DNA from 4 places in the Enterobacter sp. DVT3837 genome. Region 4 is predicted to be linked to each of the others. Evidence: predicted binding sites of a transcription regulator. Region 4 holds the regulator's gene; each other region holds the start of a gene.
What was found. Region 4 encodes Fur, which represses iron uptake genes when iron is present. Its sites were predicted from a motif close to ATAATAATGAGAACNACTATCAA; they were not measured.

Region 1 (7,859 bases), on a different contig from region 4:
CGGGGATTGGCCTGCTGTGGGTTGCGGCAGTGCTGACGCTGTGGTCAATGCTGCAATATTTGAACGCTGCCCGCGGGGATTTGCTTGATCAGTGATCGTTTCGCCGTAATTTTCAGCAAACGATCCTGGGATGCAAAAAATAACGTTGACTCATAACGTCATATCAGTAGAATGCAACGCATCGAACGGCGGCACAGCAAGCCGGACGATAATGAAATCAAGTGGTTATAAGTCAACTTGATGACATGCGGGAATAGCTCAGTTGGTAGAGCACGACCTTGCCAAGGTCGGGGTCGCGAGTTCGAGTCTCGTTTCCCGCTCCAGATTAAAGACATGCGCAATAGCGGGTGTCAGTTTGAAAGATTTAACGGCGCGTTAGCAAAGCGGTTATGTAGCGGATTGCAAATCCGTCTAGTCCGGTTCGACTCCGGAACGCGCCTCCACTTTCTTCCCTGGCCGGATGGTGGAATCGGTAGACACAAGGGATTTAAAATCCCTCGGCGTTCGCGCTGTGTGGGTTCAAGTCCCACTCCGGCTACCATGGGAACAGAAGAATAAAATCAATGATAAGCAGTGTCGTATAAACCACCGAAAGGTGGTTTTTTATTGCCTTTTCCACCCTCCACTACAGTAATTTTCCTGTTTCCCCTATGCGTGACTAGAGCCTTTGCAGTGGTTTACTGAATTTGCTCATCTGAACTCGACCAAAGCGTAACGATCGATTTCGGTCTGAAGCGAAAAGTAGACCTTGTGTATATGTAAGTAAAACGACCCTAAGTTTTAAACAAAGGGTCATTAGTTAGGCTTATTTTACCGTTTCAATTTTCGGTGGCTGCCAGGTGCCATCGAGAATCGACTGCTCTCCCCAGTAAGCGCGGATATAGAGTGACAGGTTACCGTCAGGTGCCGGAAGCCAGTTATTCACTTTATCCTCTGATGGGCGATTTTTGCTGACGTACAGTGTCAGAGAGCCGTCATCGTTGTACTTCAGATTTTTATTTTTCGTCCCCAGAGAGTAACGGTTAAGCTCATTTGGACTAAACAGATGCTTGCTGTTGTAAAGCGTGAGTGACCAGAACCCTTTTACAGGAGGAAGTTCGCCTTTTGCGAAGGTTACCGTGTAGTCATGGGCTCCGGAAAGCTGTACGTTTGCGGCATCATTGTCGGTGTAGAAATACTGGGTTTCGTTCGGTTTGTTATCGAACATATTCGATTTGGAGGTGCCGGTTCGGTTGTAGTAGTCCACACCGAACTCGGCGTTATTTTTAGAACGGTTCCAGCCATTGCCGGCAGGTACGCCGTTATTCTTCCATTTAAAGAATTCTGCAATAACCGTTTTATCCGTCTCGATGGCTGTTTCATCCATCCATTTGCGCACCTCAGGGTTTTTCTTCCCGGCCTCTACCAGATGGCGGTACTGAGCGTACATGGCCTCTTCGCCAGGCAGTGGCGGCACTTTTTCCAGCACATTTGCGAATTGATCAAAGAATTTCTCAGGCACCACCCAGCGCGTCTCGCCTGCGCGGCTTTGTTGAATAAATCGAACTTTTGCTGAGTTGAAGGATCAGATCACGCATCCTCCCGACAACACAGACCATTCCGTGGCAAAGCAAAAGTTCAGAATCACCAACTGGTCCACCTACAACAAAGCTCTCATCAACCGTGGCTCCCTCACTTTCTGGCTGGATGATGAGGCGATTCAGGCCTGGTATGAGTCGGCAACGCCTTCATCACGAGGAAGGCCCCAGCGCTATTCTGATCTCGCCATCACCACCGTTCTGGTGATTAAACGCGTATTCCGGCTGACCCTGCGGGCTGCGCAGGGTTTTATTGATTCCATTTTTGCCCTGATGAACGTTCCGTTGCGCTGCCCGGATTACACCAGTGTCAGTAAGCGGGCAAAGTCGGTTAATGTCAGTTTCAAAACGTCCACCCGGGGTGAAATCGCACACCTGGTGATTGATTCCACCGGGCTGAAGGTCTTTGGTGAAGGCGAATGGAAAGTCAGAAAGCACGGCAAAGAGCGCCGTCGTATCTGGCGAAAGTTGCATCTTGCTGTTGACAGCAACACACATGAAGTTGTCTGTGCAGACCTGTCGCTGAATAACGTCACGGACTCAGAAGCCTTCCCGGGCCTTATCCGGCAGACTCACAGAAAAATCAGGGCAGCCGCGGCAGACGGGGCTTACGATACCCGGCTCTGTCACGATGAACTGCGCCGCAAAAAAATCAGCGCGCTTATTCCTCCCCGAAAAGGAGCAGGTTACTGGCCCGGTGAGTACGCAGACCGCAACCGTGCCGTTGCTAATCAGCGGCTGAGCGGAAGCAATGCACGGTGGAAATGGACAACGGAATATAACCGTCGCTCGATAGCGGAAACGGCAATGTACAGAATGAAGCAGTTGTTGGGAGATTCACTGACGCTGCGTGACTACGATGGTCAGGTAGCGGAAGCTATGGCCATGGTGCGTGCGTTGAACAGGATGACAAAGGCTGGGATGCCAGAAAGCGTGCGTATTGCCTGAAAATCCAGCCAGCTACAGGGTCGTTCGCACGAAATCTTATTTATTCAACAAAGCCTTAATGACTGTGTGTTGATTTAGATTTCGATTGTTCTAACAAAAAACAATGGTGTATGCATAATAAATTTAAATCATTGAAAGATGAACCGAGAATTTATGAGAATGTATATGTCAATACGTATTCCTTCCCGAAGGAAATACTATGTTAGTGTTCACTGAGTTTTTTCAATTGGGGGTTAAGCAATATCGCGGGCCTCGTGCCCGCGTATTGTTTATAAATCTGAAATCACCGACTGAATTTCTTTCAACTCTCTGATGTTTTCCTGAATCCGCGTAAGCGCAGTCTCTGCCTTATCAGGACATAAGGGGTTTTATCAAAGGGTAAACATACCCCTATGGTAGCTGGTAGTTTCCCCTTAACCCCCGTTTTTAACCCACTTCAGGCAGCATTCCCGCTGCAATCAAAACCTGCACCAGAATAATCACCACGCCACAGCCAAGCACGATACACAGCAGCGGTTTTCCCCCCGCCACGCGATACCCTTGCTGAGGATGTTGCTGACGGCTCTTCCATGCCAGCAGGGAAGGGAGCAACAGGGCAAGGATCGACAGTGCCACCCCCGCGTAACCCAGCGCCATCACAAACCCGCGTGGGTAAAACAGCGCAAAGGCCAGCGGTGGCAGGAAGGTGATTGCGCCCGTCTGCAACCGTCCAGCCGCGGTATTGCGACGCTGGAACAGGTCAGCCAGGTAATCAAACAGGCCCAGCGCAACACCCAGGAACGACGTGGCCAGTGCCAGGTCGGCAAACAGGTGTACCGCCAGTTCCACATGTGGGGAGGTCACAACCTCGCGCAGTGCCAGCAGAAAACCATTCAGGCCGGCGTGTTGCGCCATCAGTCCAATAAAGGTCGAAGAGTCAATGCTGCCCAGCGTCACCAGTTGCCAGAAAATATAGGCAATCAGGGGGATTGCGCTGCCGATAACAAAGACACGGCGCAGCTTGCGAATATCGCCGTTCATATAGCTGACAATGCTCGGCACGCTGCCGTGAAAACCAAACGAAGTGAAAATGACCGGGATCGCGGAAAGCGCCAGCCCTTTTTCCAGCGGCAGCGTCAGCAGGTTGACCTTGTGTACATGCGGCGCGAGCAGTACCAGCATCACAATCAGGAACAGAATTTTGGCGCTGAACAGAAAACGGTTAAACAGATCGACCAGCGATGTCCCCACGCAGACCACGCCACCGCCAATGAGCGCAAAGAAAATGGCGCCGGTTGCCGGGGTAATATCGGAGCCGAACCAGTCATTGACGCTGGAGGCGATGAGCTCCCCGGCGCCGCTAATATAGGCGGCAGTCAGAGCGTACATCAGGAACATCATGCTAAAGCCGGTTATCCACTGACCGTAGCGTCCCAGATAGCGTGCTGCAAGAGAACCCAGACCGGTGTCGGCTGGCACATGCTGATACACCTCAAGCAACAATAGTGCGGTGTAGCACATTAACGCCCAGAGCATGCCAAGTAGCAGCAAGGTCATCCCAAACCCCACGCCTGCGGCTGCCAGGGGCATTGCCAGCATTCCTGCTCCAATCGTCGTTCCGGCGACGATAAAAATACTTCCCAGGGTTCTGTTTTTCACGCTTTCCTCTACAACGATTCGTAATCGCGACAAAATCTGCGGCGCAGAGTAAGGGAAAAGCGGTAACTCGTCAAATCACCGTTACAAGTAGTGTAATGAAATGTTTACGAAATCGAGCGCTCTGCGATCATGCATGGGGCGTCATCCAGACGTAACGTTAATAAGGGGAACAGGAAATACAATGAGGGTTTTGATGCAGGGAATGTAAGTAAAAAAACGCGGCACCGATTTTCGGCACCGCGCTGGAATTAATTTTGCGTATCGAGGGTAGAAAGTTCTTTATCAATAAAGTAAAGACCTTCACCAGATTTACCCACCAGAGATAATTTATCCAGGACGGATTTAAACAGCTTCTCTTCTTCGTGCTGTTCAGCTACATACCATTGCAGGAAGTTAAAGGTTGGATAATCCTGGCTGGTCATTGCCGCATGAACCAGTTCGTTAATTTTCTGTGTGATTAATTGTTCGTGCTCGTAGGTCGCGCGGAACAGTTCATCGAGAGATGTGTACTCAGCAAACGGTGATGCCACGTTCTCAATGCGCGGCAGGGCGCCGGTATCTGTCAGATAATCAAACAGACGTTGCATATGGGTCATCTCTTCCTGAGCGTGACGACGCAAAAACGCAGCCGCGCCTTCGAAACTGTGGAAGCTGCACCAGGCGCTCATCTGCTGGTAGAGCAGGGACGAAAAAAGCTCAAGGTTCATTTGTGCATTGAGCTTGTCGATCATTTCAGTTTTCAGCATAGTGGCGCTCCCGGTTATTATTTCTGATTCACAATGAGCGATACTATAATTTGTTATTTAATTATTTGCAAAACGTAAAATTTTTATTTCTTTATTTAAAATACGAATGGGAATAAAACGCATTGACGATTTTTGTATTTATTAATGAGAATTATTTTTGTTCGTAATGAAATAAACTGCCAGCAAACACTGGCAGTCCTGATTAATACCACGGATTATTTGACTTAGGGTTAACGGCAAAACCCATACATTTATACTGGATAGTCACGCTCTCGTTCAGACACAGAGAGCCGCTAATCAGCGTGCAGGTTTTGATGGGCTGGCCATAGGCAGAGGCGGTGGCATACCCCATGCTCTGACACGCTTTTACCGCCGTACCGTTATTCACATACTCATCAGAATACGCATTTTGTAGCGCCGCCTGGCCGTAGTCGAGGCGGACTATGCCGTTGGGCGCGTCGAGACTACTGACCTCAGCCTGGCGGTTAATGCTACACCCCGCGAGCAGCAGGATCGTGCCAGCTACGATGACTCTTTTCATGGTTCGCTCTGAATGGATGGAAATACGTTATCGTACCTGCAGATGTTTGCTGCAATGCCTGGAATAGCCGGACAATCTGCCCTCTCTCTTTGCAACGGGATGGAATTGAATGTAATCCGCATCCGGTACATTTAATATTGGCGGTTTTTTTGTACCTGTACGTGACGAAGGGGAGATAAAAGAGCCTGCGTTTTGCTACTATGGCGGCCTTTAAATAAGGAGAAAGCCCCCATGTCTCAAAACCTGAGTGCCGATCAGGAACTGGTCTCTGACGTTGTCGCCTGTCAGCTGGTTATCAAACAAATCCTTGATGTCCTGGACGTTATTGCGCCGGTTGAAGTGCGCGAGAAGATGTCTACTCAGCTGAAAAACATTGATTTCGCCAGTCATCCGGCAGCGGCTGATCCGGTTACGCTTCGTGCCATCCAAAAAGCCATTGCGCTGATTGAGCTGCGATTCACGCCGCAGAGTGAGTCTCACTGAAGAGTGGAAATGGGCGACAGTATTTGTCGCCCTTCAATGCCATCAGAAGAACGTCTGGACCAGCAGGTAGCTTGCCGCGCACGCGCAACTTACACCAATCAGCCCTGGCAGAATAAAGCTGTGGTTGATGATAAATTTGCCGATGCGGGTCGTTCCTGAACGGTCAAAACCGATACAGGCCAAATCACTTGGGTAGGTCGGCAGGACAAAATAGCCGTATGACGCCGGGAAAAAGGCGATCAGCATTTTCGGCTCAATACCCAACATCAGGCCCATGGGCGCAACGGCCGTCAGCGCTGCGGCCTGGCTGTTCACCAGCTTCGACACCAGAAACAGTACAATGGCATACGTCCACGGGTGGCTTTTCACAACGCCTTCCAGCGCCAGTTTTAACTCGTCAAGATGCGCCTGGAAAAAGGTATCACTCATCCACGCCACGCCGAACACCGAGAAGATCGCCACCATTCCGGCTTTGAATACCGCACCGTTAGAAATAGCAGAGGCATTGACCTTGCAGGCCATCAGCATTACGGCGCCTGCAATTAACATCATCATCTGAATGACAAGGTTCATCGACAGCGCCGTCATTTTGCCTTTCAGCTCAAAGGCGGGGCGTAATTCCGGGAATGCGCCCAGCAGCACCACTACGGCAATACCGGCAAAGAAAATCCACGTGGACCAGTAGGCTTGTTTTGGAAAACGTTGATTCATTAACGTCTCTGTTCCGCCATAGATAAACTCGCGCTGCTTTGGATCTTTAAGCTTCTCCTGAAAATCCATGTCGTCGGCCAGATCTTTCCCGCGCCGCAAACTCCACAGGGCAGCGATGACTACACCGAAAAGTGAAGCAGGAACTGACACTGCAAGTATTTCAAGGATGCCCCACGCATGGCCAATTCCATGCTGAGCGCCCAGGATGGACACCAGCGATACAACGGCAACGGAAACCGGTGATGCCGTAATCGCCATCTGCGAGGCCACGGATGCTACCGCCATTGGACGTTCCGGGCGGATCCCTTTTTTCAGGGCGATATCTGCAATGATCGGGAACATGGTGTAGACCACATGCCCGGTGCCACACAGAAAAGTCAGCATCCAGGTAGTAAAGGGGGCGAGAAGTGTGATGTGCTGCGGGTGTTTACGCAGAAGGCGCTCTGCAAATTGCATCATGACATTGAGACCGCCTGCGGTCTGCAGAGTAGCAGCACAACCAATCACCGCGAGGATGGTCAACATGACGTCAACCGGGGGCTTGCCAGGTTGCAGCCCAAAAACAAAACACAAAATAAAAAGCCCAATACCGCTTATTAACCCCAGCCCCATACCGCCGAAACGTGTACCTGTCAGCAGGCAGAGGAGAATGACAACAAACTCGATGGTGATCATGATGCTCCCTCGTCAATGATTATGTAATTAAATAAATCATTACATGTTGTGTGGATAATCATTGGGAGCAAGATCTGATTTGTTAAATTTCAGCAAAAGCAGAAGGTTGGCGGTGAGATGGGGAACCTGCGCCCGGACGGGAGCAGGTTAAAAGGGATCAGTGATGTTGCACCGTCACAATGCCGAGCAGGTGACGGTCAGTTTGTTCCGGGCATAACCCTGCCTGTCGCGCATTGCGCAGTTCATCCGCCAGTATCTTCAGCAGCATGCCGTCCTGCTGCTGTTCTTTGTCCATGTCGCGTAAGAATTTAAGGGTGGTAGTGTCTTGCTGCGCTTTGGCTTCATCGGCCAGTTTACTGAGAGTGGTGCAACGTTGCTCATACTCTTCAAGCGTTTTCTGGAACAGTTCTTCCAGGGAGGAGTAGTCATCGTTAATGGTATCAAGGGCTTTAACAACAGGATTGGCGCCAACGGCCTTCATGAAGTTAAAGACGCGCATCATGTGCGTGACGTTACTTTGTGCCTGAGTACGGAAGAATG
Region 2 (7,859 bases), 2.0 Mb from region 4:
CGGAGTGCATCACCTTTGCCCGTCTGCACAATATGCCGGTAGTCACGATTGAAGATCTGGTCGAGTACCGCCAGGCGCACGAGCGCAAAGCCAGCTGAAACCGCTGAAGTGAAAGAGCCGGGGAAACCCGGCTTTTTTATGTTTAGTGGTAGTTAATTTTAAACAGCACCACGGTTTCGAATGGTCCGGACTGGATCGCTTTTCCCGGCACCGGCGTCAGCTCAGCGGTATAGGTCTGTTCGTACTGCAACGTACTGCCGGTAAAATCGGCATACTCTTCGTATCGGTTAAAGGTGTAGGGCTGCGTTCCGTTCAGGATGCGTAATTTCAGGCCGTTACCGATGAGCAGGGCGGTATCTTCATCGCTCAGCGTCTCGTTCGTATAGAACGACGAATCCATTTTGAACCCATCGGAACACTCGGTGTCCTGTATCTTGGTCGTTCTGACCGAGAACGTGCGCGTTCGCTTTCCCTGATTCATCATGTCGCGGGCGCTGAACGTACCAAAATCAATCTCCTGATTTTCCGGATAGATGCTGAAGGTCGCCCCGCAGTCCAGCACGGTGATATTGTTCAGGCCATTAATATGATACTTAAGGTTTTTCGCGTCGGACATCTGGTTGACGCCGCCCTTACCGTCGAACTGCACCACGATATAGTCCCCGAGCGTGCTGACGTAGCCGTGCGGCGGCATGACCTTGATTCTGACGTACAGACGAAAGCGCACGATGAACGTGCGTGAGGTGTGAATGTCGTTTGCATTGCCGGAGCAGATGCGGTTCTCCCAGCCCATTTGCTGGATTTGGGCAGGTGTATAGATAGTGATCTGTTTGTTATCAAGGCACTGGGACGTATCGACCCCGTTGGGTTGTCCTGTCGCATCGTAGTCGATCCCTTCATAAGTTACGCCGAGATCGTAGTAGGGATCGGACGCCGACGGGTAGGGGTTAACCCAGGCATAGATGTCCTCTTTTTCAAAATTACTGGTGGCATTGTGGTCGCAGGTCACAGGAACTTTGATATCGTCAGATTCCCATATTTTCTCCCCCACCTGCGCGTTGCTGGGAATGGCAAAAGGCGAGATTGTTTTTGTCTCCTCCACAGGCCCGCCGGAAACGCCGAGATAGCAGTCAAGCGCCAGCGCCTCCCTGAATGGCAGAAGGGCAAGTAGCAGCAAAAACAAAAAATTAGCGAGCTTGCACATTGTTTTGACCCTTCCGCTCGCTGAGCTGGCATTGAGCCTTACCCGCACAGGTAACGTCCACTTTTTTCAGCGCGCCGTAATCATCAATGTAACCCACGCTGTAGTAGCTCCCGTGGTAGTCGCCGGTAGAGGTGGACGCTGTGGCAAACGGAGCAATCATCAGGCTGTCGAAGCCCGGCAGCTGGGTTTTCGCATTTTTACTCAGCCACGCGAGGGTGATGTAATAGGGCGTGGGGTTGTGCACGCTGAGCCCCGTTGCGGTGGCGGTAATTTCCATGCGCATTTCGCTTTGATCACCCGGCTTTTTGGTGATGGCTTTTGGCCGCCAGAACAGCTTAATGCGGCTCTGCATGGCCACCTGCATAACGCTGCGCGCCTCGCTGGCGCTGCTTGTGGGTGGAACTTCGCGCAGGTTGAAGTAAAACAGCGACTCTCTGTCCTTCGGCAACTGCCCAACCGCCGCCTGCTTCACAATTCTGACCTGCGATGACGCGCCCGCTTCAATGCGCTGAATGGGCGGCAGCGCCATGAAGTGGCTGTCCTCTTTGCGCCCGTTTTCGTCTTCAATCCAGGAAAGCGCCAGGTAGGGTAAGGTTTTGCTCTGGTTATCGACTTTCAGGCTGCTTGCCTTGTCCCCTTCGGGAAAAACGATCCGCGTACGGTCCAGGTTAATGGCGGCATGCGCGTTCAATGCGGTGCCGAGCAACATCAGGCTCAGGGCCTTAAGTGGGGTGGGTTTCATCATGGTTTCTTACTGGCAAGGCAGCATGAGCTGCATACTGTTTTCAAGGTGAGAAGGTAACGAGAAGCGACACTGATGGTTGTCTCCCCACGTGACCAGGAACTGTTGCTCAGGCTGGACGGCGCCCAGCCAGACGCGACCCTCCTCGGCGACCATACCTACCTGCTGGCCGTTATCCTGCAGGCGGACCAGGGCGCCGAGCGGCGGTGTCCCGGAAGGCGTTCGCAAAATGCCGGCAATATCGTTACCGGCTCGGGTCGCGATTTGACGATAGCCGATGGCGCCTTCTGTCCAGGTGGAAGTGACCACCCGCGTATCAACGTCAACGCCGTCAGGCAAATTGTTCATGTTGACCCGCACGCTGGCCGGGGTATAGCTGGAAAACGACGGCAGAACACCGATACCCGACGCGTTGGTTTCGTCATGCGATACGTTCAGCGGGATATGGCCCACTCCGTCGGTGCTGACCATGACGCGTGGCTCATTGCCGTAGCTGCGACGGTGCAGGGCAAACCCTTTCGCCGTCCCGGTAAACGATCCGTTCCAGCTGGCGCTCATTGAGTTGTACTCATTCGCCTTATAGCTGCCCGAGACGTTGAGATCCCCCAGCGAAGAATAGTGCTGATAGTTTCCGCTGAACTGTGCGCCCGCATCGGCTTTTTCGCTCTCGGTGCCTGCAGAGACGCACCAGGTATTGTTCCGGTCAGAGGTATCGTACCAGGAGACGCTCTGGCTCAGGCTGTCGCCGTTGCGAAGATCGTAGTTCAGGCGATGGTCAGGATCGAGCGGCACGCTCAGCGAGAGATAAAACTGGTTGTCGTCCTCTTCATCATCTTCGTAGTGGGTTCTGCTCAACGACAGGGTCAGGCCAAGGTTTTTCCAGCGGCCAAGGTCGAAGTTATAGCCTGCGGTGACGCTGCCGGTCGTGGAAGGCGAGTCGTCCCACCATGTTTGGCGCAGCATGCTTAGATAAAGGTTTAGCGAGAGGGCCGATATGTACTGACTGGCGGTGACGCTGAGAGTCTGTTTTTCCGTCTGGCTGTCGCTGTAGTCGTCATCCAGATAGCGCGCATAGCTCAGGAACTGACGGTCCGAGTATCGGTAGCTCGCCAGCGTAAGCTGGCTACCGGTGGTGTCGAATCGTTTACTGTAGTTAAAACGGTAGCTGTAGCCCGTCTGCGGATCCTCACCCGGCAGCTGGCTGGTGGCCCGGGTGATATCAAACGAGAGCGCCCCCAGATACGCCATGTTTTGTCCCAGCCCGGCGGCCAGGGCGCGGTAGTGGTCACCATCGGCCAGCGTTCCGCCATAGAGTGAGGTTTGCGACAGCATGCCCCAGGAAAACTCGCCGCTCATGAAGGTGCTGTCCTCAACGTCATGCGATGCGTCCTTTCGCGGCTTGCCTGCTGCCAGCTTGTAGCGAACCTGGCCCTGACGCGTCAGGAAGGGAACGGATTCGGCAGAGACCTGGAACGTACTCACCCGGCCATCCTCTTCCGTTACCTTCACGTCGAGCGTGCCCTGCACCGACTGGTTGAGATCCTGAATGATGAACGGGCCCGGCGGGACTTTTGTTTGATAGATGACCCTGTCGGCGAGGCTTACGGTGACCGTCGCGTTGGTTTGGGCAATGCCGGAGATTTGTGGCGCATAGCCGCGCAGTGACCACGGCAGCATGCGCTCATCGCTGATAAGCGACGCGCCGGTGTAGGTGAAGGCGTCGAAGATCGACGACTGGAAATCCGTTTCGCCGAGCGTCAGCTTTGCGCCCATGGTGGGCAGGGGGCGGAACATATAAACGCGCGAGAAGCGCCCGTTATGCTCTGAACCGCCGTCCGCGTGCGTCTGGTTGTATTGATAATCGCTGCGCAGCCGCCAGGCGCCGACGTTCGCGCCCGCCGTGCCGTAAGTGTTGGCATTATCTGAACTGCTGCCGCTGTTGGGCTGGTAGTGGCTGGCAAAAAGATTGTAGTCCAGCAGGACGCCCGCCACGCCGTTATCCCAGGTTGACGGGGGCATCCAGTCGGCAGAACGGTACTGCAACCACGCCTGGGGAATGGACACGTTTAGCGTCTGGCTTACTTGTTCAAAGGTAAAATGAACGTCCGGCAGCGGGGCGAAGTCTATACAGCCCTCTTTTTCAGTTAGCGATTCCCGTATTTTATCCTGTAGGCCGAACGTGTCGGCCAGCTCGGCGGGAATACAGACCTGGACTGCATCATTCACTTTTTTCCACATTAACTGCCAGCCGTTTGCTAAGGGGATGTCATTAATCGAAACCGTAACAAAATAACGTCCGGGGACGACGGAGGCGCGATCTTTAAACTGTGTTAAATCGACGCTGTTGCGCTGATCTTTATCGATGGCATTAATATTAAATTCGGTACCAGAGGCGACTTTCGTCATTAACAGGGCGGTAATGATGATTATGCATGTTGATTTATGTTTCATCATCCTGTTGCTCAAGGTAAATATAAAATGCCGACTGGCATAATGAGCCAGTCGGTAGATAACGAGGTAAATTTGAATTATTTATACGCCAGAACATAGTTTGCGGTGGCTTCAACCTGACCCGGCGTTGCCGTTTTGCCGCTCAGTATTTCCATCTGCGCCTTAAAGTGCAGCGTCTGGGTGGCGGAGCCTGCCAGCAGGGTAACTTCACTGGCGCTACCCAGGGTGATGTTCGCTTCCGCATTATCCAGCAGGCGGACGCCCACGTTCTGCGCGCCGTTGGCATACGTGTTGGTCATCAGACTGGTATCCGTTGTATCCGTGGCGGAGCTGGTGAACGTGACGTCAACCTTGGTGATTGGGGTATCGGTTTCATCGCCTGGATCGTCCAGCTGGCAGTTTTCCAGGTTGATATCTACCGCCACGGGTGACGATTTTTTATTGGCATTAATAACTGCGGTCGTAATTTCACCCAAATCGACTTCTTTATCAACGCTGTCTGGTGCAATATTGCATGGTGCATCAATCACCACACCTTTGAATTTGATCTTACCGGAACCTTGTTCTGCAGCAAACGCCGACCCAGAAATAAGCGTGGCCATTGCCACGGCTAAAAGTGCTTTTTTTCCTGTAAACATGAAAATATCCTTTTTCAGTTGAATTCATATCCTGAATATTAATCAGAATATTGCCAGGGAAGTATACCGATCTCCGACGAGGCAATGCGATTAACCAAGCTTAAAAATCATTGTAGATCTAATTAAAATATAAATGCGGGTTATTGTAAGTGGATGAATTTCAAGAAGTGTAAATTATAATGCCGGATGCATTGTTTAATGTTATTACGCACAATAATGTTCAGTAAAAAACTTTATTTTTTTATAAGGAAGGATGCGGGACGTATATTCCGTAAAAAGTTATTTCTTTAACAAATAATAGGCACCTCCGTTTCAGGAGGCGCCCGTCACGTCAGCCAATGCCTGCGGCCTGAAGTAAGACCAGACTTAACCCCATCACCGACATCCCGCACAGGACGCCATAGCTTGGGTTGTTGTTTGGATCGATCTCTTTTGCCAGCGGCATCAGCTCGTCAACCGACAGCGCAACCATAATCCCCGCAACCGCGGCCATAATGGCAGCCATGACTACCGGCGAAACCAGGCTACCGAGGATGAGCCAGGCCAGCACGCCGCCAAGAATTTCCGCCATGCCGGATATCCCGGCCCAGAAGATTGCCGTGCGCTTTGAGCTCGTGGCGGCATAGACCGGACCGGCCACCGCGAGTCCTTCAGGAATATTGTGCAACGCCACCGCCAGGGCGATGCCGAGGCCCATTTCCAGGTTACTGCTGGCGGTGACATACGTCGCCACGCCTTCCGGGAAGTTGTGCAGGCTTATGCCGAGCGTCAGCAAAATGGCGGTGCGCTTAATGTTGCGCGGCGCGGGCGCTACGTTTTTTTGCATTAAGTCCTGAGGGTGCGCGTGGGGCAACATGCGGTCGAGCGCGAAATATCCCAGCAGGCCAACGACAAACATGCCGTAGCCCAGCAGCGGAGACATACCTTCTGTTCCCAACGCGGCAGGCAGCATCTCCATCAGGGAGATGAGTAGCATGATCCCGGCTGCAAAGCCCAGTGAGAAGGCCAATACGCGATTAGAGGGTTTCTGACCAAGAACACCGAGGATCGCACCGATGAAGGTCGCAGCGCCCGCAAGTATCGTCAGGATCAAAGGTACTGACATTCATTACTCCTTTTGATAATGATTCTCATTAATATAAATGATTATTTGTCAGCAAAGCGAGCAGAGTGGCTCTGCTTTACATATTCCTTACATTCAAATTTCCTGATGATGATCTTCACGCTTATCAGCGTTCATCTTTGCCGGATTGCGCGTAATGTAGCACCATTAAATTGACACCTTCTGTAAGGATATCATCATGACTTCTTCCCGTATGCCAGCCCTGTTTTTAGGCCACGGCAGCCCAATGAACGTTCTGGAAGACAACGTCTATACCCGCGCATGGCGTAGCCTGGGCGAGACGCTGCCGCGTCCAAAAGCGATTGTGGTGGTATCCGCGCACTGGTTCACCCGGGGCACGGGCGTGACCGCCATGGAAGCGCCTAAGACCATTCATGATTTTGGCGGCTTCCCGCAGGCGCTGTATGACACGCACTATCCGGCCCCCGGCTCGCCTGAGCTGGCACAAAGGCTGGTGGAACTGCTGGCGCCTGTTCCGGTGGCGCTGGATAAAGAAGCCTGGGGTTTTGACCATGGCTCCTGGGGCGTACTGATTAAAATGTATCCTGATGCAGATATCCCGATGGTGCAGTTGAGCATCGACAGCACCAAACCGGCCGCCTGGCATCTGGAGATGGGTCGTAAGCTTGCAACCCTGCGTGATGAAGGCATCATGCTGGTGGCGAGCGGTAACGTGGTTCACAACCTGCGAACGGCACGCTGGCACGGCGAGAACACGCCCTATCCGTGGGCGACCTCTTTTAATGATTACGTCAAAGCGAATCTGACCTGGCAAGGCCCTGCTGAGGAGCATCCGTTAGTGAACTATCTGGATCACGAAGGCGGTTCGCTCTCTAACCCGACGCCGGAACACTTCCTGCCGCTATTGTACGTTCTTGGTGCGTGGGATGGTCAGGAGCCGGTTACGATCCCGGTCGACGGTATTGAGATGGGGAGCCTGAGTATGCTTTCGGTGCAGGTGGGGTAATAAAAGCAAAACGGCAACCTCAGGTTGCCGTTTTTAGTGTTTGCACCCTCTCTCTGTGGGAGAGGGGCTGGGTGAGGGCATCAGGCCGCGGTCTATTCAACAAAAATATGCGGATAGAATCGTGATAGATCCTGCGTGATCAGGGCGCGATCTTCGCGGATGCCAATCCCGGCTGGCTGATCGTTGATGAGCCAGCTGCCAATCAGCGTGTAGCTGTCGCCAAATTTCGGCAGTTGATAAAATTCCTGGACGATCATCCCTTCTTCGCCGTAAGGCCCTTCAACCGCTTCCAGCGTTTTGCCGTTTTCGATAATCGACACGTTCGCCCCTTCACGGGAGAAGATCGGCTTCACGACGTATTTCTCCATTTGCGGATAATCATCTTCCGCAAAATACGCAGGCAGCAGGTTAGGATGGTTCGGGAACATTTCCCACAGCAACGGCAGCAGGGCTTTGTTGGAGATAATGCTCTTCCATGCGGGTTCCAGCCAGCGTACGCCTGCATCTTCCAGCTTGGTGGAGAACATTTCGCGCAACATATATTCCCACGGGTAGAGCTTGAACAGGTTGCTAATCACCTGATCCTGCAGGTCGGTAAACTGACCTTTCTCACCCAGGCCGATATCTTCGATATAGAGGAATTCGGTTGCTACTTCCGCTTCGGCGGCGCAGTCCTGCAGATACTGAACCGTCCCGCGATCTTCTTCCGTGTCGCGGCAACAGGCGAGGTGCAG
Region 3 (7,859 bases), 1.4 Mb from region 4:
TTTGCGCAGCAGAGAAAACGGCATGCGAGTTATCCCCCTGCCATTTAACCTTCGCACCTTGTACCGGTTCATTCGCCGCATTAACCACATGCGCCGTCAGCATAATCGCATCCTGACCGTTCGCCAGTGCCGTATTTTTTGACGCCTCCAGATGGTCAAAGTGTTGAGAGTCGTCTGTTGCATCAAGAGTGACCACGGTTTTATTCAGCTTCGTCGTATCGTACAACGGCTGGATTGTCACATCCCCCGGCACACTTCCGCTGGTGAATGTACTCACATACACCCCTGCGGACTGTTCCCGAAACGCCGTCATTTTCTCGCTAACCAGGTCGGTACCCACCGTCTTTTTCCGTGCGGACACGCGGAGCAACTGGCTGCTCAGATGGCTGGCAAGCCCCGTAATTTTCTGCCCGCCACCGGATGTTATCGTCACCATGACTTGTGTGGTACTCACGCCATCGGCTGGCAAATGCGTATTTTCGGAAGTGGTATCAGAAGTGACCTGAGTGACGTCAAATCCATTCACCGCCACGGTCATATGCGCGGTATCAGATTTATTTCCTCGATTGTCATAAGCCGTTGCGGCTACCACATACATATTTTTCTCAGCACCGTTTTGCTCATAATGCGGTAATACAACAAACCAGGCGCCATTTTTCTCGCTAATTTTCCCGCCATTTTTAACCAGATTTTCGTCTTGCCAGACAATATGATCGACAGGGTATTTTGTCTTAACGTTCACAGTAACAGGCACTGTTTTCGATTCAACGCCTTCAATACGCTCAGGAAGCGAGAGCGAAATAAGATCCTGCTTACGGTATTCCAGCACAATGTTATTGTTACGATTAACCAGATCCATTCGACTGCCAAGTAATGTGCGGCGCTCTTTGACTTTTTCGGAGTCTAGCTGTGTTGCAATGGGTACACCCGGCATCCAGTTAACATTAAATTCAACCTGTGTATCATTGTGATCACCCTTACCCATTTTTTGGTTAAGACCAAATGAAAGAAGGGGGAATGGGGTAAAGTTAATTCCAGCAGTAACAGCATAAGGATTTTTTTGGCGGTCATCATCGTCGTCACCAAACAAGGCAACATCGTCGCCATAATATTGTTCCCAGACCAGTTTTGCGCCGAGCTGAGGATAAACGGGTAAATACCCCTCTGTACGCACATCATAGCCATCTGCGACGCGCTCTTCGTAATCCTGATGTGTTGAAGATGTTTTCCACCCGGAAAGGCGTTTATAACCGTTGGCACTGAGCTTCAAGTAGTCCCAACCTAATTCGCCACCGATACCCATTCGCTGGTGCGTATTGCCGGATACTTGCTGATCATAGAAGGCGTTCACCCCCCACATCCAGCTATCAGCAAAGTAGCGATAGCCAAGGCCGGCGTTGAAGATGTTACGATCGTCTTCGCGTCGCCCACCCAGTTGCGTGAATAATAAATTGGCGCCTTTATCATCATACAGCGGGAGCAGCAGATCCAGATTCGCACTCTCCAGCGAAAAGTTCTGATCAAGACCAATATTCACTCTGGCCGTGCCAAATTGCTGCAACCACTGTTGAATTTCATTAGTGGCTTTACTTGAACCGCTATTAATCAAGGAATTTATAATAGCGTCACTTTGGTAATGGTGCCAACTTACTGATTTAGTGTACGATGGTGTTTTTGAGGTGCTCCCGTGGCTTCCATCTCCATCAGTTGTCCCTCCTGCTCAGCTACTGAAGGCGTGGTGCGTAACGGTAAAAGTACTGCCGGACATCAGCGCTATCTCTGCTCTCACTGCCGTAAAACATGGCAACTGCAGTTCACTTACACCGCTTCTCAACCCGGTACGCACCAGAAAATCATTGATATGGCCATGAATGGTGTTGGATGCCGGGCAACCGCCCGCATTATGGGCGTTGGCCTCAACACGATTTTACGTCACTTAAAAAACTCAGGCCGCAGTCGGTAACCTCGCGCATACAGCCGGGCAGTGACGTCATCGTCTGCGCGGAAATGGACGAACAGTGGGGCTACGTCGGTGCTAAATCACGTCAGCGCTGGCTGTTTTACGCGTATGACAGGATACGGAGGACGGTTGTGGCGCACGTCTTCGGTGAACGCACTCTGGCCACACTGGAGCGTCTTCTGAGCCTGCTGTCGGCCTTTGAGGTCGTGGTATGGATGACGGATGGCTGGCCGCTGTATGAATCCCGCCTGAAGGGAAAGCTGCACGTAATCAGCAAGCGTTACACTCAGCGAATTGAGCGGCATAACCTGAATCTGAGACAACATCTGGCAAGGCTGGGACGGAAGTCACTGTCGTTCTCAAAATCGGTGGAGCTGCATGACAAGGTCATCGGGCATTATCTGAACATAAAACACTATCAGTAAGTTGGAGTCATTACCCGTCACTTTTATTATCCTGGCTTAATAATGAGCCAGCACCAGAAAGCACCCCGGCTATATCTTTATCACTATCGCGGGTATCTGATGGCGTATCTTTTACTTTTGTAGTATTATTTTCACCACTTTTTGTATTGATTTCTACGTTCCGATTTGTTTCGGCATGCGCGGGAAACGAGAACAAGAATGCATTACAAAACGTGAAGTGCAGGTAAAAAAACAGGTAATGGTGCCAACTTACTGATTTAGTGTACGATGGTGTTTTTGAGGTGCTCCCGTGGCTTCCATCTCCATCAGTTGTCCCTCCTGCTCAGCTACTGAAGGCGTGGTGCGTAACGGTAAAAGTACTGCCGGACATCAGCGCTATCTCTGCTCTCACTGCCGTAAAACATGGCAACTGCAGTTCACTTACACCGCTTCTCAACCCGGTACGCACCAGAAAATCATTGATATGGCCATGAATGGTGTTGGATGCCGGGCAACCGCCCGCATTATGGGCGTTGGCCTCAACACGATTTTACGTCACTTAAAAAACTCAGGCCGCAGTCGGTAACCTCGCGCATACAGCCGGGCAGTGACGTCATCGTCTGCGCGGAAATGGACGAACAGTGGGGCTACGTCGGTGCTAAATCACGTCAGCGCTGGCTGTTTTACGCGTATGACAGGATACGGAGGACGGTTGTGGCGCACGTCTTCGGTGAACGCACTCTGGCCACACTGGAGCGTCTTCTGAGCCTGCTGTCGGCCTTTGAGGTCGTGGTATGGATGACGGATGGCTGGCCGCTGTATGAATCCCGCCTGAAGGGAAAGCTGCACGTAATCAGCAAGCGTTACACTCAGCGAATTGAGCGGCATAACCTGAATCTGAGACAACATCTGGCAAGGCTGGGACGGAAGTCACTGTCGTTCTCAAAATCGGTGGAGCTGCATGACAAGGTCATCGGGCATTATCTGAACATAAAACACTATCAGTAAGTTGGAGTCATTACCAAAAAACACCTGCAAACATATTGTTAGCCTTTTATTAACATGCATGGACATTGACCTGAAAAGGGTGAGAACAAAAGCGTTAGCAACTGTCAGCCAGAATATTTTTCAGGTCAAATTATATTCATACAGATAAACCTCGAGTGCTGATATTTTCTTAATTAGAATTTAAGTAAAAATAATCTGATACGCTGAGAGGAAACAATTAAAAAAGCCTGGTGAAATTAACCAGGCTTCATTTATGAATTAACCGGTGATGCCGATATCAGGGATTATTTTTTAGCAGCAAAACGTGCAGCGGCTTCGTCCCAGTTAACAACGTCCCAGAATGCTTTGATGTAGTCCGGGCGACGGTTCTGGAATTTCAGGTAGTAAGCATGTTCCCATACGTCCAGACCCACGATTGGGAAACCGGATGCACCAGAAATTGCTTCACCCATCAGAGGGGAATCCTGGTTAGCCGTTGAAACTACCGCCAGTTTGTCACCTTTCAGTACCAGCCACGCCCAGCCAGAACCAAAACGCGTTGCAGCCGCTTTTTCGAATTCTGCTTTGAAGTTGTCAACTGAACCGAAGTCGCGCTCGATCGCCGCTTTCAGGTCACCCTGCAGGGTGGTACCGGTTTTCAGGCCTTTCCAGAACAGGCTGTGGTTCGCATGACCACCTGCGTTGTTACGCAGTACGGTTTTCTTGTCCGCTGGCAGTTGATCCAGTTTGGTGATCAGCTCTTCAGCAGACAGGTTAGCGAACTCTGGCAGGCTTTCCAGCGCCGCATTCGCGTTGTTCACATAGGTCTGGTGGTGTTTAGTATGATGGATTTCCATCGTCTGCTTGTCGAAATGCGGTTCCAGTGCGTCGTAGGCATACGGCAGGGATGGCAGTGTATAACTCATAATCCTCTCCATTATTGTCGGGCGGCACAGCTGTTAATGCCGCGTAAGCAGTTGGTTCATTATAGTTAATTAAATGATATTGAAAATGATTATCAATGCCGTAATTTTTATAAGGTTATTTGCTTTTAGGAAATGGAGAAATTGTTATTTCTATCATTGAGTTAACACAAATTGCCCAGCGCTTTAATTCTGTTCCGCCACCAGCAGCGCATACGTGTCTGGCTCCAGAGCTTTAAAGATGTGCGGACGATCGGCGGGATAGCAGATGTAATCCCCCGCATTCAGCTCTTCCGCCGCGTCAATCAGGCCGACCAGTGCCCGCCCCTGCGTCACGATAATATGCTCTACCGAGCCAGGCGAATGCGGCTGAGAGAGTCGATCTGCACCCGGTTGGGTCATCAGAAGGTAAACATCGCGACGCGCGCCCGGTGGACACGCCGCCAGTAAAATGGCTTCATAGTTAGCCTGCCCGGCGACCACTTTGGTCCCTTCACCGCGGCGAATCACCTGCGTGGTCGGCTGTTGTGGTTCCAGTAAACGGGCGAAAGGAATATCCAGCGCCACGCAAAGCGACCACAGCGTTTCCAGGCTAGGGTTGCCATTGCCAGACTCCAGCTGGGACAACGTGGATTTAGCGATCCCGGCACGGCGGGCAATTTCCGCCAGTGAAAGTCCGGTTCGCTGGCGTTCTCGCAACAGACTTTTGGCGATTACGCTAATTGGCTGCGTCATATAACGGCCTCTTGTTCTATAAATCGAACGAATCGTTCGTCTTGAAAAACTGTTCTGTTGCGTTCATTATAATGGATACACGTTCGATATGGCTAAAATTGTATGAAGCATCATTTCTCTTGCCTGAAAGGCGACACGATAAAAGCAATCATCCTGGTTTGTCTCGCCGTAGGTGTGGTCGGGATGTCATACGGCTCGCTGGCGATAGCCTACGGTTTTCCTGTTTGGGTACCGTTTGTGCTTTCCATTACCGTACTCGCGGGCGCGTCCGAATTTATGTTTATCGGCATTGTCGCGAGCGGGGGTAACCCTCTGGCGGCTGCGGCTGCCGGGTTGCTGGTGAACGCCCGCCATGTGCCGTTTGGCGTCACGGTGCGTGAACTGGTCGGCAAACGTGGTTTGAGTTTTTTGGGCTGTCACATCATGAACGATGAAAGCGTGGTGTTTGGCCTGTCGCAAAAAACGCCCGAACAGCGTAAAGCTGCCTACTGGTTATGTGGTTTAGGTGTGGCGATTATCTGGCCGCTGGGAGCGCTGCTGGGTGCCATGGTCGGTAAACTTCTGCCAGATCCAGAAACCATCGGGCTGGATGCGGTGTTCCCGGCCATATTACTGGCCTTAGTGGTACCCGCATTTAAAAACCGTACCACGCTGATCCGTGCCTGTAGCGGCGCAGTGTTGTCACTGTCTGCCGTACCGTTTGCTCCGGTCGGTTTGCCGGTTCTGCTGTCTTTACTGGGCCTGGCGGCGAGGAAAAAATAATGGGAAACATGACATTCTTTATTCTGGGGATTGCCATCTTATCGGCAGGGACGTATCTGATGCGTCTGGGTGGTGCAAAGCTCGGCAGCAGGCTGGCACTGTCGGAGCGTTCACAGTCGCTGCTTTCTGACGCGGCAACGGTTTTACTCTTTTCCGTGGCGCTGGCGACAACCTTTTATGAAGGGGAACATTTTGCGGGTATGGCGCGCGTGCTGGGCGTGGCGTTTGCGGTGTTTCTGGCCTGGCGGAAGATGCCGTTAATTGTGGTGATCGTTGCGGCGGCGGTGGTAACGGCGCTACTGCGCCTGGCGGGGATACAATAAAAAAAGCGCCCCGGGGGCGCTCTTTCGACGGTAAAGCGAGATTATTTGTTCAGTTCAGCCGTCATGTGTACACGGTTACCGGAGAATGCCTGGGTAATTTTGTAAGATGACGCGCCTGCTTCCTGAGCCTGTGCAGCGATTTTCGCTTCTGCGCCGTCAATGGTAGAGGCTGTTGCGGTCACAGTCTGTGCTGCGAAAGAACCGAAAGAAGTAGCCAGAGCGATTACAGCGACAAAAGTTTTGATGTTTTTCATGATTTAAACCCTTTCGTTAAGTTGTTTAGATAAGGCGTTGTGCCTTGATGAGATAAATACTAGACCTCATCACCAACAACTAAAAGCGGAAGGATTTGCTAATATCATTCAAAATTACTGATCAACAATTAAGCGCTGAGGATGGGTATAAATTGTCGCCCTTCCCGGCTTGCAGAAGCCCACCAGCGTCAGGTTACAGCGCTCCGCCACCTCCACCGCCAGCGTCGTTGCGGCTGAGACCGCAAACAGAATTTCCACACCGCACATCGCGGACTTTTGCACCATCTCATAGCTGGCGCGGCTGGAAACGAGTGCCGCCCCCTGCTTCCAGACGTCATTTTCACGCGCACGGCGACCGAGCAGCTTATCCAGCGCCACGTGGCGACCCACATCCTCATGCCCACCGGCAATTTCACCTGATGGCAGCACCCAGGCTGCGGCGTGTGTACAACCGCTCAGTTGACCTATCGGCTGAACGTCGTTGAGGTGTTCAAGCGCATGGTCGAGATACGCCAGATTAAAGGTCTGAGTAAACGGCAGGGGCGTAACGGGTTTACCAATATCGTTGAGTTGCTCAACGCCGCAGACACCGCAACCGGTGCGCCCTGCCAGCGCACGTCGACGCTCTTTCAGCCCCATAAAACGGCGGCTCGAGAGTTCAATTTGCACTTCCAGGCCGTTGCAGGCCTGAACCACATCCATGCCGTAGATCTCCTGCGGGTGCTCAATGATGCCCTCCGAAAGAGAAAAACCAATGGCAAAAAGCTCGAGATCTTTCGGAGAGGCCATCATCACCGCATGCGAAATACCGTTGTAAACGAGGGCAACGGGAACTTCCTCGGCCAGAAAATCGGGCGTGGCGTGAGTGATGTGGGGTGGCCTGTGCACCGACAATTCCACAATGCCCGCAGGCAATGACGACGAGTGAGGAGCACGGTTTTGTTTAGACACAGCGGTATTCCTGAACAACCACTAAGGTGAGCCTGCTATTGCAACATAAACTGCAGGTCTTACGCATAGTATGGATCAACTTTTCAACAACCATTCTCCTACTCATTTCGGAGGGGTGCAACCCGACACCCGCTACACGGCTTTAACATGTCGAGCTTCCAATGTGATCAATATCACACTTTATAATCAGCAAGGTGATAATACGTTCACTTTGTTTTAACGCCATGAGAACAGGCATACCGACATTGTGGTATTCTTATGATATCCCTCGTGGAATTGAGGGATTAACGCAAATTTTTCTCCTTTGCGGTCATTCTTTAGCCGCGAAGTCAAAACACCATATATAAGCAATGTCGAAACAAGGAGTGACCCATGCAGGTCAGCAGAAGGCAGTTCTTTAAGATCTGCGCTGGCGGTATGGCAGGCACCACGGCAGCGGCACTGGGCTTTGCGCCCGGCGTAGCGCTGGCGGAAACGCGGCAGTATAAGCTGCTGCGCACCCGTGAAACCCGTAATACCTGTACGTACTGCTCTGTCGGTTGCGGGCTGTTAATGTATAG
Region 4 (7,859 bases):
GTGCCGGTCGCCACGCTGCCAGCCGCAGCGATATTAATGGGTGTCGGTTACTGGATTGACCCGGTAAGTTGGGGCGGCGATAACGCTCTGGCGGCATTGTTTATTAAATCGGGCTCCGCCATTATCGATCACATGTCAGTCCTGTTCGCGATTGGTGTGGCTTATGGTATGTCCAAAGATAAAGACGGCGCAGCGGCGCTGACCGGCTTTGTCGGTTTCCTGGTATTAACTACCCTCTGCTCCCCAGCAGCGGTGTCTATGATTCAAAAAATCCCAGCGGATCAAGTTCCTGCCGCATTCGGGAAAATTGAAAACCAGTTCGTTGGTATCCTCGTCGGTATCATCTCTGCTGAACTGTACAACCGCTTCAGCGGCGTAGAGCTGCCAAAAGCGCTGTCCTTCTTCAGCGGTCGTCGTCTGGTGCCTATTCTGACTTCCTTCCTGATGATCGTTGTTGCATTCATCATGATGTACATCTGGCCGGTTATCTTTGACGGTCTGGTGAACTTTGGTGAGCACATTCAGAAGCTGGGTTCCGTCGGTGCGGGCGTATACGCGTTCTTCAACCGTCTGCTGATCCCGGTCGGTCTGCACCACGCGCTGAACTCCGTATTCTGGTTCGATGTTGCCGGTATTAACGATATTCCTAACTTCCTGGGTGGCGCACAGTCCATCGAAGCAGGTAAAGCGGTTGTCGGTATCACTGGTCGTTACCAGGCGGGCTTCTTCCCAATCATGATGTTCGGCCTGCCAGGTGCAGCGCTGGCTATCTACCACTGCGCACGTCCAGAGAACAAAGCGAAAGTCCTGGGTATCATGATGGCGGGTGCATTTGCAGCCTTCTTCACCGGTATCACTGAACCGCTGGAATTCTCCTTCATGTTCGTGGCCCCTGTGCTGTATGTAATCCACGCTGTGCTGACCGGTATCTCTGTGTTCATCGCCGCAAGTATGCAGTGGATTGCCGGTTTCGGCTTCAGTGCGGGTCTGGTGGATATGGTGCTGTCTTCCCGTAACCCGCTGGCAACCCACTGGTGGATGCTGATCCCACAGGGTCTGGTGTTCTTTGCTATCTACTACGTGGTGTTCCGTTTCACTATCACCAAATTCAACCTGATGACCCCAGGTCGTGAACTGGCTGTTGCCGGTAGCGAAGCGGATGGTCAGGACGTGAATGTGAGCGCGGACAAAGACCAGGATGTTGCTGGTCTGGCGCGTCAGTACATCGCCGCTGTCGGCGGTTCTGACAACCTGACCGGTATCGACGCATGTATCACCCGTCTGCGTCTGAACGTAAAAGACTCTTCTCTGGTGAACGAAGCGCTGGCTAAACGCCTGGGTGCATCCGGTGTTATCCGTCTGAACAAAACCAGCGTGCAGATTATCGTTGGGTTCGTGGCGGAAAAAATTGCCAATGCCATGAAAACGACAGGTCCGGTAGCCGCAGCGGAAACGTCTGCAGCTCCAGCCGCTGCGCCAGCTGCCGCAAAACCGCAGGCAGTACCAAATGCTAAAACGATTGCCGCACTGGTTTCCCCAGTGACGGGTGAAGTCGTTGCCATTGAGCAGGTGCCTGACGAAGCCTTCGCCAGCAAAGCGGTCGGTGACGGTGTCGCGGTAAAACCAACGGAAAAAACCGTGGTGTCACCAGCAGCCGGTACCATCGTAAAAATCTTCAATACCAACCATGCGTTCTGCCTCGAAACCGAGAATGGTGCTGAGATCGTTGTCCACATGGGTATTGATACCGTTGCGCTGAACGGCCAGGGCTTTACTCGCCTGGTGGAAGAGGGTGCTGAAGTGGTCGCAGGGCAGCCAATCCTGGAAATGGATCTGGACTTCCTGAACGCCAACGCGCGCTCAATGATTAGTCCGGTCGTTTGCAGCAACATTGATGACTTTAGTGGCCTGGTCATTCAGGCGAAAGGTCAAGTGGTTGCGGGTCAAACGCCACTGTATGAGATTAAAGGCAAGTAATCGCTCCTGAGTAGAGTCATGCCTTAAGCGGCGGGGGATATCCCTCGCCGCTTTTTTTTGCAGCAAATGCCCCCATTATTTTCTTCAGAGCCGTTTTAAGGGTTGTCACTACGTCCGGCTTATAAGATCATATGCCGTTATACGTTGTTTACGCTTTGAGGAATCCACGATGAGTGAGGCAGAAGCCCGCCCGAGTAACTTTATTCGTCAGATCATCGATGAAGATCTGGCCAGTGGTAAGCACACCACAATTCATACGCGTTTCCCGCCGGAGCCGAATGGTTACCTGCATATTGGTCACGCGAAATCTATCTGCCTGAACTTTGGCATTGCCCAGGACTACCAGGGGCAGTGCAACCTGCGTTTCGATGACACCAACCCAGTAAAAGAAGACATCGAATACGTTGAGTCCATCAAGAACGACGTGCAATGGCTGGGCTTTAACTGGTCTGGCGACATCTGCTACTCCTCTGACTATTTTGATCAGCTGTATGCCTATGCGGTAGAGCTGATTAACAAAGGTCTGGCGTACGTCGACGAGCTGTCTGCCGATGAGATCCGTGAATACCGCGGCTCGCTGACCGCGCCGGGTAAAAACAGCCCGTACCGCGATCGCAGCGTGGAAGAGAACCTGGCGCTGTTTGAAAAAATGCGTGCCGGTGGCTTCGAAGAAGGCAAAGCCTGTCTGCGTGCCAAAATTGACATGGCATCTCCGTTCATCGTGATGCGTGACCCGGTGCTGTACCGCATTAAGTTTGCGGAACACCACCAGACGGGTAACAAGTGGTGCATCTACCCGATGTACGACTTCACCCACTGCATCAGCGATGCGCTGGAAGGCATTACTCACTCTCTGTGTACGCTGGAGTTCCAGGACAACCGTCGTCTGTACGACTGGGTACTGGATAACATCACTATCCCTGTGCATCCACGTCAGTACGAGTTCTCTCGTCTGAATCTGGAATACACCGTGATGTCCAAGCGTAAGCTGAACCTGCTGGTGACCGACAAGCACGTTGAAGGCTGGGACGATCCGCGTATGCCGACCATCTCTGGTCTGCGTCGTCGTGGTTACACCGCCGCTTCTATTCGTGAGTTCTGCAAACGCATCGGTGTGACTAAGCAGGATAACACCATTGAAATGGCGTCTCTGGAATCCTGCATTCGTGAAGATCTCAACGAAAACGCGCCGCGCGCAATGGCAGTCATCGATCCAGTGAAACTGGTTATCGAAAACTACCCGCAGGGTGAAAGCGAGCTGGTGTCCATGCCTAACCATCCGAATAAACCGGAAATGGGTAGCCGCGACGTACCGTTCAGCGCTGAAATCTGGATCGATCGTGCTGACTTCCGCGAAGAAGCGAACAAGCAGTACAAGCGTCTGGTATTGGGTAAAGAGGTGCGCCTGCGTAATGCTTACGTCATCAAGGCTGAGCGCGTAGAGAAAGATGCTGAAGGCAATATCACCACCATCTTCTGTTCTTATGATGCTGAAACCCTGAGCAAAGATCCGGCTGATGGCCGTAAAGTGAAAGGCGTTATCCATTGGGTAAGCGCTGCACACGCGCTGCCTGTTGAAATTCGCCTGTACGATCGTCTGTTCAGTGTCCCTAACCCTGGTGCTGCCGAAGACTTCCTGGCGACGATCAACCCGGAATCTCTGGTAATTAAACAGGGTTATGCCGAGCCGTCTTTAAAAGCGGCCGAAGCGGGTAAAGCGTTCCAGTTCGAACGCGAAGGTTACTTCTGCCTGGATAGCCGTTACAGCACGGCGGAAAAACCGGTGTTTAACCGTACCGTTGGTCTGCGTGACACCTGGGCTAAGATCGGCGAATAATATTGCAGTTCTGGTCAATGAGAGACAAACGCCGCGATAAGCGGCGTTTTTTTATTTAACGATCAGGCCATTAACGCGCAGCTCAAATAAGGTATGTGCGAAATTCAGGTCAATGAGGTGCTACTTATTTTACTCAAAAAAAGTTTCAATATTTACGAATAGCCTTAAGGACAAAAAATATACAGAATAAATGGCCGGCACTCCCTCAAAATACGCGTTATTCCCTGTAAATCCTCGCATTGGCACAGATGTTACAAATCACTACCAATTATGTGCACTTCGTCATAATCCTGACTTTTGCTCGCTGAAAAGCATTGATAATTCGCGTCGCGAAAAATAATCTAAAGGCGGTAGTTAATTCGAGGGTATTTCTAACTACCCCTGACCATTAGGTCTTTTATATTTTTCGCCGTTTAAGGCGTTTTAATTCGTCAAAGAGGAATAATCTATGCGTACGTTCAGTGGCAAACGTAGTGCGCTGGCGCTGGCTATTGCCGGTGTGACAGCAATGTCGGGCCTGGTGATTGCACCAGAGGCGAAGGCAGCAGGTTTTATTGATGATTCAACCCTCACGGGGGGGATTTACTACTGGCAGCGTGAACGTGACCGTAAAGACGTCACTGAAGACAAATACAAAACCAACCTTTCTCACTCAACCTGGAACGCCAATCTGGATTTCCAGTCTGGTTATGCTGCCGATATGTTCGGTCTGGATATTGCTGCATTCACGGCAATTGAAATGGCGGAAAACGGCGACAGCGCCCACCCGAACGAAATCGCATTCTCCTCCAGTAATAAAGCCTATAAAGAAGACTGGTCCGGAGATAAAAGCGGTATCAGCCTGTATAAGGCAGCAGCGAAATTCAAATACGGCCCGGTATGGGCGCGCGGTGGTTATATTCAGCCAACCGGTCAGACATTGTTAGCACCACACTGGAGCTTTATGCCGGGTACTTACCAGGGTGCGGAAGCGGGTGCCAACTTTGATTACGGTGATGCAGGTGCGTTGAGCTTCTCCTATATGTGGACCAACGAGTACAAAGCACCATGGCACATTGAAATGGACAAGTTCTACCAGAACGATAAGAAAACCAAAGTAGATTATCTCCATTCACTGGGTGCTAAATACGACTTTAAAAACGACCTGGTACTTGAGGCGGCATTTGGCCAGGCTCAAGGTTACATCGATCAGTACTTTGCCAAGGCCAGCTATAAATTTGATATCGCGGGTAGCCCGCTGAGCACCAGCTACCAGTTCTACGGTACGCGCGACAAAGTCAGTAATGGTGGCGTCAATGATATCTATGACGGCACCGCGTGGTTGCAGGCACTCACCTTCGGCTACAAAGTCGGACAGGTTGATTTGCGTCTGGAAGGCACATGGGTGAAAGCGGAAGGGCAGCAGGGGTACTTCCTGCAGCGTATGACCCCAACCTATGCATCGTCTAACGGTCGTCTTGATATCTGGTGGGATAACCGCTCTGACTTCAACGCCGACGGCGAAAAAGCGGTGTTCTTCGGCGCGATGTATGATCTGAAAAACTGGAACCTGCCAGGCTGGGCGGTGGGTGCATCTTACGCTTATGCCTGGGATGCAAAACCTGCAGATATGGCTACACCGGACGCTTACTACGATCCAAACTATCGCCTGAAAGAGTCTTCTTACAGCCTGGATGCTATCTACACCCTGCAGGACGGCCGCGCGAAAGGCACGATGTTCAAACTGCACTTCACCCAGTATGACAACCACTCCGACATTCCGAGCTACGCAGGCGGTTACGGCAACATCTTCCAGGATGAGCGTGACGTGAAATTCATGGTTATCGCTCCATTCACTATCTTCTAATGGAGACAGAACATGATGAAAAACATCGTAATCGTCGCGTTGCTGGCTGCGGGGCTGGCGGGGTGTGCGCAGGAGCAGGCACCGAAAGAGGACTCGCGTCTTAAAGAGGCGTATAGCGCCTGCATTAACACAGCGGAAGGTTCACCGGAGAAGATCGAAGCCTGTCAGAGCGTGCTGAATGTGCTGAAGAAAGAGAAGGCACATGAGCAGTTCGCCACACAGGAAAACGTTCGCGTGATGGATTACCAGGCCTGTATTCAGGCACGTAAAACCGGAAACGATCAGGAAGTGGCGAAGCGTTGCGACCAGATCTGGAAAGAGATTCGCACTAACAACAGCAAATAATTCTCTGTCATCATGCCCGGTAGCACAACGCTACCGGGCTTTTTTGCGTCAAATAACAGGCAAAAAAAAGCCAACCTCGCGGCTGGCTCAGAGTATGAAAGCTTGAGTTATTTAGCGTCGTGCGCGTGATCGTCTTCGCGGCAATCACCTTCAGCACAGTGACCATACAGGTACAGGCTGTGGTTGGTCAGGCGGATGCCATGACGAGCCGCGATTTCACGCTGGCGCGCTTCGATGGAGTCATCGCTAAATTCAATGACCTTGCCACAGTCGAGGCAGATCAGGTGATCGTGGTGCTGTTGCTGGGTCAGTTCGAATACAGATTTACCGCCTTCGAAATTATGACGGGTAACAATGCCCGCGTCATCAAACTGGTTCAGCACGCGATAGACGGTAGCGAGCCCAATTTCTTCGCCCATGTCAATAAGACGTTTATAAAGGTCTTCCGCACTGACATGGTGATTGTCTGGACCCTGAAGCACTTCAAGGATTTTTAACCGAGGAAGCGTAACTTTCAGGCCAGCCTTCTTTAATGCGGTATTGTTGTCAGTCATGCGGAATCTGTCCTGTTACTAAACGATTCACTTCTGTAGGAAGTGACAGAAAATGCACCTTGGGTAATGCGTCTCATTATAGAACTGCCATGTCTAAATGAAAACAGCAAGTCTCAGGCAAAATATGCTTATAAAAATGGGGTATCACCAACAAACTTGCTCAATGGAAACCACATTTTTCAGGGAGACATTGTACAGGTCTGGGCGAAAAAGTTAAAAGATTGTAGCAATTAATTTAATCGGTTTGACCTGGGGCGTGGCGCAACCGCAGTTGCGCCACGATAAAAATCAGGCGTTCAGAATATCATCCAGGTGCAGTTCTTCACGGATCTGCTTAACCCACTTCTCAACACGCTCTGCGGTCAGTTCAGGCTGGCGGTCTTCGTCGATGGCCAGACCCACGAAATGATCGTCATCAGCCAGGCCTTTAGAGGCTTCGAAGTGGTAACCCGCCGTTGGCCAGTGGCCTACGATAACCGCGCCATTTGGCTCAATGATGTCGCGGATGGTACCCAGCGCATCACAGAAATATTCTGCGTAGTCTTCCTGATCGCCACAGCCAAACAGGGCAACCAGCTTGCCGTTGAAATCAACTTCTTCCAGCGTCGGGAAGAAATCATCCCAGTCACACTGGGCTTCACCGTAGTACCAGGTTGGAATACCCAGCAGCAGAATGTCATAGCCTTCGAGATCTTCTTTGCTGCTCTTGGCGATGTCATGCACATCAGCAACGTCTTTACCGAGCTGTTTTTGAATGTTTTTTGCGATATTTTCGGTATTGCCGGTATCACTGCCGAAGAAAATGCCGATGATTGCCATGAGTAAAATAACCTCTTGAAACTTAATAGTATGGTGGCGCAATTAGGCCACGGATAAGGGCAATAATAGCAGAACTGGCAACCCTGCGGAAACAGCTATCGCGCAGGACTGCACTCTGTGCTACATGAAAAGGGCGATAAAGGGGATTTTCAGACTTATGCCTGGCTGCGTAACGTCTCAAGCTGGACGAGCAACATCTCTTCAATGAGTTCGCTGCGGCTGATATTTCGCGCGTCAGCCAGCTCGTTAAGCGCATCGACGGCGTCGGCGTTGAGCTTCAGTTCGACACGCTTAAGCCCACGATTTTTATCGCGTTTAAGCTGATTGCGTTTATTGATACGCAGCTGTTCATCGCGCGAAAGCGGATTCGTTTTCGGTCGTCCCGGGCGACGCTCATTCGCGAACAGATCTAGTGTCGTACGGTCCGTTTGTTCTTTGGCCATGATTCTGAGACTTCGGGGGAAACACGCCGCCCTGCTAA

Region 1: a site for Fur is predicted at 5,048-5,070, ahead of ftnA (non-heme ferritin). Genes of this name have one in related genera too.
Region 2: a site for Fur is predicted at 6,153-6,175, ahead of zupT (zinc transporter ZupT). Genes of this name have one in related genera too.
Region 3: a site for Fur is predicted at 4,351-4,373, ahead of sodA (superoxide dismutase [Mn]). Genes of this name have one in related genera too.

What each region holds. Positions count from the first base shown of each region.
Region 1 is NZ_JBWDLA010000002.1:294,754-302,612, forward strand. It holds gene pgsA (CDP-diacylglycerol--glycerol-3-phosphate 3-phosphatidyltransferase) at 1-95, shown strand, start outside; tRNA gene AC0XWG_RS16285 (tRNA-Gly) at 248-323, shown strand; tRNA gene AC0XWG_RS16290 (tRNA-Cys) at 370-443, shown strand; tRNA gene AC0XWG_RS16295 (tRNA-Leu) at 455-541, shown strand; partial or broken gene AC0XWG_RS16300 (DUF1214 domain-containing protein) at 806-1,522, opposite strand; gene AC0XWG_RS16305 (IS5 family transposase) at 1,557-2,525, shown strand; gene tyrP (tyrosine transporter TyrP) at 2,952-4,163, opposite strand; gene ftnA (non-heme ferritin) at 4,412-4,909, opposite strand; gene yecR (YecR family lipoprotein) at 5,112-5,450, opposite strand; gene AC0XWG_RS16325 (DUF2766 family protein) at 5,682-5,933, shown strand; gene AC0XWG_RS16330 (anaerobic C4-dicarboxylate transporter) at 5,976-7,319, opposite strand; gene AC0XWG_RS16335 (non-heme ferritin-like protein) at 7,477-7,859, opposite strand, start outside.
Region 2 is NZ_JBWDLA010000001.1:2,150,317-2,158,175, forward strand. It holds gene ribB (3,4-dihydroxy-2-butanone-4-phosphate synthase) at 1-98, shown strand, start outside; gene AC0XWG_RS10545 (type 1 fimbrial protein) at 143-1,204, opposite strand; gene AC0XWG_RS10550 (fimbrial biogenesis chaperone) at 1,188-1,946, opposite strand; gene AC0XWG_RS10555 (fimbria/pilus outer membrane usher protein) at 1,956-4,400, opposite strand; gene AC0XWG_RS10560 (fimbrial protein) at 4,475-5,035, opposite strand; gene zupT (zinc transporter ZupT) at 5,367-6,140, opposite strand; gene ygiD (4,5-DOPA-extradiol-dioxygenase) at 6,337-7,125, shown strand; gene AC0XWG_RS10575 (glutathionylspermidine synthase family protein) at 7,218-7,859, opposite strand, start outside.
Region 3 is NZ_JBWDLA010000001.1:1,523,177-1,531,035, reverse strand. It holds gene AC0XWG_RS07405 (Ig-like domain-containing protein) at 1-1,609, opposite strand, end outside; one part of gene AC0XWG_RS07400 (IS1 family transposase) at 1,688-1,937, shown strand; one part of gene AC0XWG_RS07400 (IS1 family transposase) at 1,937-2,385, shown strand; one part of gene AC0XWG_RS07395 (IS1 family transposase) at 2,675-2,924, shown strand; one part of gene AC0XWG_RS07395 (IS1 family transposase) at 2,924-3,372, shown strand; gene sodA (superoxide dismutase [Mn]) at 3,657-4,277, opposite strand; gene AC0XWG_RS07385 (helix-turn-helix domain-containing protein) at 4,461-5,009, opposite strand; gene AC0XWG_RS07380 (AzlC family ABC transporter permease) at 5,112-5,771, shown strand; gene AC0XWG_RS07375 (AzlD domain-containing protein) at 5,771-6,094, shown strand; gene AC0XWG_RS07370 (YdgH/BhsA/McbA family protein) at 6,136-6,348, opposite strand; gene fdhD (formate dehydrogenase accessory sulfurtransferase FdhD) at 6,463-7,299, opposite strand; gene fdnG (formate dehydrogenase-N subunit alpha) at 7,672-7,859, shown strand, end outside.
Region 4 is NZ_JBWDLA010000001.1:147,142-155,000, reverse strand. It holds gene nagE (N-acetylglucosamine-specific PTS transporter subunit IIBC) at 1-1,977, shown strand, start outside; gene glnS (glutamine--tRNA ligase) at 2,147-3,814, shown strand; gene chiP (chitoporin ChiP) at 4,263-5,660, shown strand; gene chiQ (ChiQ/YbfN family lipoprotein) at 5,676-6,005, shown strand; gene fur (ferric iron uptake transcriptional regulator) at 6,113-6,559, opposite strand; gene fldA (flavodoxin FldA) at 6,848-7,378, opposite strand; gene ybfE (LexA regulated protein) at 7,534-7,821, opposite strand.